2 regions of the Allobosea sp. P4_H5 genome follow, and region 2 is predicted to be linked to the other one. Evidence: riboswitches for the same ligand, from Rfam matches in the RefSeq annotation. Region 2 holds a riboswitch; the other holds the start of a gene.
The links. Region 2 has a riboswitch for thiamine pyrophosphate ahead of AC1DS0_RS14095 (ABC transporter permease). Riboswitches for the same ligand answer to the same signal wherever they lie in the genome.
Positions count from the first base shown of each region.

Region 1 (2,197 bases), on a different contig from region 2:
CCGAGCGAGAACGAGACGTCGTAGCGCCGCATGATCTCGCAGATCTCGTCGAAGCGCTCGTAGAGGAAGCTCTCCTTGTGATGCGCCAGGCACCAGCGCGCCATGATCGAGCCGCCGCGCGAGACGATGCCGGTCACGCGGCTGGCGGTCAATGGCACGTAGGGAAGACGCACGCCGGCATGGATGGTGAAATAGTCGACGCCCTGCTCGGCCTGCTCGATCAGCGTGTCCTTGAACACCTCCCAGTCGAGCTTGATCGGGTCGCCGCCGACCTTCTCCAGCGCCTGGTAGATCGGCACCGTGCCGATCGGCACCGGCGAGTTTCTGAGTATCCAGGAGCGGATGTTGTGGATGTTGCGACCGGTGGAGAGGTCCATCACCGTGTCGGCGCCCCAGCGGATCGCCCAGACCAGCTTCTCGACCTCCTCGGCGGCGCCGGAGGTCACGGCCGAATTGCCGATATTGGCGTTGATCTTGACCAGGAAATTGCGGCCGATCGCCATCGGCTCGAGCTCGGGATGGTTGATGTTCGCGGGGATGATGGCGCGCCCGCGGGCGATCTCGTCGCGGACGAATTCCGGCGTGACGAATTCCGGAACCGAGGCGCCGAAGCTCTCGCCGTCGGCATGGCGTTCTTTGGCGCCGTCCAGCATGGCGGCACGGCCGAGATTCTCGCGATGGGCGACGTAAGTCATCTCGGGCGTGACGATTCCGGCCCTGGCGAATTCGTATTGCGTCGCCATCTGGCCGGACCCGGCCTCGAGGATCGGGCGCTGCGCCGGGCAGGCCGGCACGAGTTGAGCTTCGCTGATATGGCCATTATCGGCGGCGGTGACAGCGCGGCCGGGCACGGTCTGGAAGCCGCGGGCGTCGAGCCAGGCGCGGCGCGGCTGGACCAGGCCGGCATTGAGGTCGATCCGCGCGTCGGTCTCGGTATAGGGGCCGGACGGGTCGTAGATGCGCACCGGCGGCTCGGCATCGGTGGTCAGCACAACCTCGCGGAAGGGCACGCGCATCTCGGGATGCTCGGGCGCCGCGACATAGATCTTGCGCGAGCCGATGATCGGGCCGGTGGTCACCGTCTGCGGTGCGGCCTTGACGCTGTTCTTCTGCGGCTTGGTATGGGCGTTCATCTTAGGATCTCCTCCCTCTCAGGTTCAGGAGATCCGGGGCGTCTGACGGTCCAGTCGCTGTCTGCGGATGCATTTGTGGCGCAGCCGCGTTCCAGTCCCTCCGCCGGTATGACCCGGATCAGGTTCGATGGGTTCGGCCGTCAGGCCATCTCAGCTCTTGTCGAGCACCCCTCGGAACGAGGCGGAGGTTAGAACCGTCGTGATCTGCGCGCAACCGGCAAAGCACCGCGCTCCGGCGCTGTGCCGGCATGCGCCGTAGGCAATACGCCATTGGAACGTCGGGCAATCAGGCCGTGATGTCGAGATTGCCGCCCTGGCCGGCGGGGAGCGTGGCCTGCTGCTGCTCTGACGCCTGCTGCAGCATGGCAACCAGCGCCTGATCGGAATCGGCGTTCTGCTTGACCATTTCCAGCTGCAGCGCCTGCTGCGTCGCAGCCGACTTCATGCTGATCAGGCTCTGGGCGATCGCGACCGACATCTCGCTCATGACATGGCTCCTCGCCGCCACCATAGGCGGCGAGCCTTACCTGAATCTAAACCCGAAGCGGCGGGCTCTAGCGAGTGGGAGCGATGATCGACGGCACCGGCCTCGGCATCGGAATCACGCGGTTCGGCTGCGGCGGCGCGGAGCGATCGCGCGCCAGCTGCTCGCGCTCGCGCGTCGCCTCAATGCGATCGGAGCGCGGCTCGAGCTTCTGCACCTCACCCGCATTCGGCGTCATCGGCACACCGGGTGCACGCTGCTGGCGTGGTGTTTGCGGCGAAACGGACTGAGCAGCAGCAGCTTCCGCCGCCAGCAACCCTACGGCGATCAATCCGAGCAGGACCCATGAGTTTTTGCGCATGGCATTCCTCCTGTCAGGCAGGTGCAAGGCGATCCTCCCCGCTAGAAGAACAGGGGCGGCCGGCGATTGTTCCGGCCGCCCCTCGATAAAGGCGCGAAGCAGCCCGCTGGCTGCTTCGGCTGATGTCACTGCTGGTTCTGGCCGGTGAGCAGCGGCGTGATCCGGCGCAGCGTCACGCGCCGGTTCTCGCGCGAATCGCCCTGCGTCTGGACCTTGAGG
Region 1 is NZ_JBFUKM010000018.1:1,944-4,140, reverse strand. It holds gene thiC (phosphomethylpyrimidine synthase ThiC) at 1-1,133, opposite strand, end outside; TPP riboswitch at 1,211-1,315, opposite strand; gene AC1DS0_RS28020 (hypothetical protein) at 1,420-1,620, opposite strand; gene AC1DS0_RS28015 (hypothetical protein) at 1,688-2,005, opposite strand; gene AC1DS0_RS28010 (OmpA family protein) at 2,104-2,197, opposite strand, start outside.
Region 1: another riboswitch for thiamine pyrophosphate. It lies ahead of thiC (phosphomethylpyrimidine synthase ThiC); the one in region 2 lies ahead of AC1DS0_RS14095 (ABC transporter permease).

Region 2 (2,197 bases):
AACGCCGTGCTCCTCGGGATAGAAGGCCGTGCCGGGATGGCCTTCGAGCTTGAGCTGCGTCAGCTCGAAATTGCGGTAGCCGCCGATGGTGGCGTCGACCTTGCCGCCGATCAGGGCTGCCGAGAGCGCGAAATTGACGTTGACCAGCTTGACGTCGTCGAGCTTCAAGCCGGCCTTGGCCAGCATCTGGCCGAGCAGGGTGGTTTCCGTGCCCGAGACGGCATAGCCGATCGTCTTGCCCTTGAGGTCGGCGAGGCTCTTGATCGGCCCGTCGGCCTTGACGATGACGCTGTTGAGCGGGGTCTCGACCAGCGTGCCGACGCGGACGATCGGAATGCCGGCGGCGTGGTCGAGATAGAGATTGGGCTGGTAGTGGATGCCGATATCAGCCTGCCCGGCGGCAACGAGACGGGGCACGGCGGAGGGGTCGGAGGGCGGCACCATGGCGACCTCGAGCCCGGCTTCCTTGAACAGGCCGAGCTGCTGCGCGACGACCAGCGGCGCGTGATCCGGATTGACGAACCATTCGAGCATCACGGTCAGCTTGTCGGCAGCGCGGGCCGGGCTGGCGAGGCCGGCGGCCAGGACGAGGCCGGTGGCGAGGAGGGCGCGTCTAGAGAGGGCGCGGAGGGTCATCAGGCGAAATCCTTCTGCGTGATCGGCTTGAGGCGGGGCGGCGTCACGGCTCGCTTGCCCAGGGAAGCAGGCGCGGGCCGAGCGCATCGACGAGATGGCGCAGGACGAGGCTGAGCACGGCGAGCACGGTCATCGCGGCGAAGACCGTGTCGGTCTGCATGCGGGCATTGGCCTGGACCATGACGAAGCCGAGGCCAGCGGAGGCACCGACCCATTCGCCGATCACCGCGCCGAGCGGCGCCAGCGGGGCCGCGACCCGCAGGCCGGTGAGGAGAGCGGGCATGGCGAGCGGCAGGCGGACATAACGCAGCGTCTGCCAATGCGTCGCCGTGGTCAGCGCGGTGGCGTCGATCAGTTCGGGATCGGTCCGGCGCAGGCCGTCGGTGAAGGCGGAGGCGATGGGGAAGAAGATGATGATCGTCGCCATGATCACCTTCGAGCCCATGCCGAAGCCGAACCAGACGACCAATAGCGGCGCGATGACGAAGACCGGGAAGGACTGGAGGACGAGCAGCACCGGCCAGAGCAGGCGCCCGAACCGCGGCAGCGCCACGATGGCGAGCGCCGTCAACGCGCCGAACGCTGAGCCGAGCACGAAGCCGAGCGCCATCTCGGCGATGGTGGTGAGGCTATGGCTGAAGAGGAAGCCGGGCTGGCGCTGGAAGGCCAGGGCGACGTCGAGCGGCGAGGGCAGGATGTAGCGCGGCGGCTGGAACAGCCAGATCGCGCCTTGCCAGGCCAGGAGCAGGACGAGAATGGTGCGCAGGGCCGGAGCGAGCACGACCATCACCGGCTTTGCGCCGGGAGGTGGGTCCCGCTCTGTCGCGTCCTGCGTCGTCAAGGCTCGCCTTTCCGGTGGAAGGCGAGCACGGGGAAACGCTGGCGAGGCTGCCCCGAGCGACTCCCTCCGCCAGCATGATCTGGTTCAGGTTCGAAGGGTGCTTCTCAGCTCGCCTTGCGGCGAACGCCCCCGTCTCTCGACCGCCCTTGTGACAGAGCGGCTTGCGGCTGTCACGCCTGTCTCAGGCCAGGTGGCGTCGATCAGCCCTCGCCATCATAGGCTGAATCGAAGAACGCCTTCTCCAGCGCCACGGCGCGCAGGAAGAAATCGCGGCTCGTTTCTGCCTCGCCGGGGCCGACGCGGTCGAGCTCGGCGCGCAGGAAGCCGACGAAATCGCGGAAGTCGGGGTTGTCGTGCAGGGTGATCCATTCGGCATGGATGAAGTTCGCCGGCAGCGGCGGCGACGCCTGCTGGGCCCAGTCGAGATAGAGCCATTCGGCCACGACCAGCACGGAGAGGGCAGCGGCATAGGAGCGCGTCGCGGCGGCCTCGCGCATCAGCTCCTTGAAGCCGGCGGTGGCCTTGCTGTCGGGAGGCGTGCTGCGCTCCTGCTCGCCGACACCGAGCGCGTCGAAGGCGCGCAGGAAATAGGTGTTCTCCTCGCCGCTGACCATGCCGATGAAGCGGCCGAAGCGGATGCGGGCCTCGAAGCTGTCGGCGCTGGCGAGCGCCGCGCCGAGCAAGGTCAGGAAGCTGTCGATGAAGCGATGGTCCTGGACG
Region 2 is NZ_JBFUKM010000006.1:111,257-113,453, reverse strand. It holds gene AC1DS0_RS14100 (ABC transporter substrate-binding protein) at 1-636, opposite strand, end outside; gene AC1DS0_RS14095 (ABC transporter permease) at 680-1,423, opposite strand; TPP riboswitch at 1,522-1,618, opposite strand; gene AC1DS0_RS14090 (TenA family protein) at 1,678-2,197, opposite strand, start outside.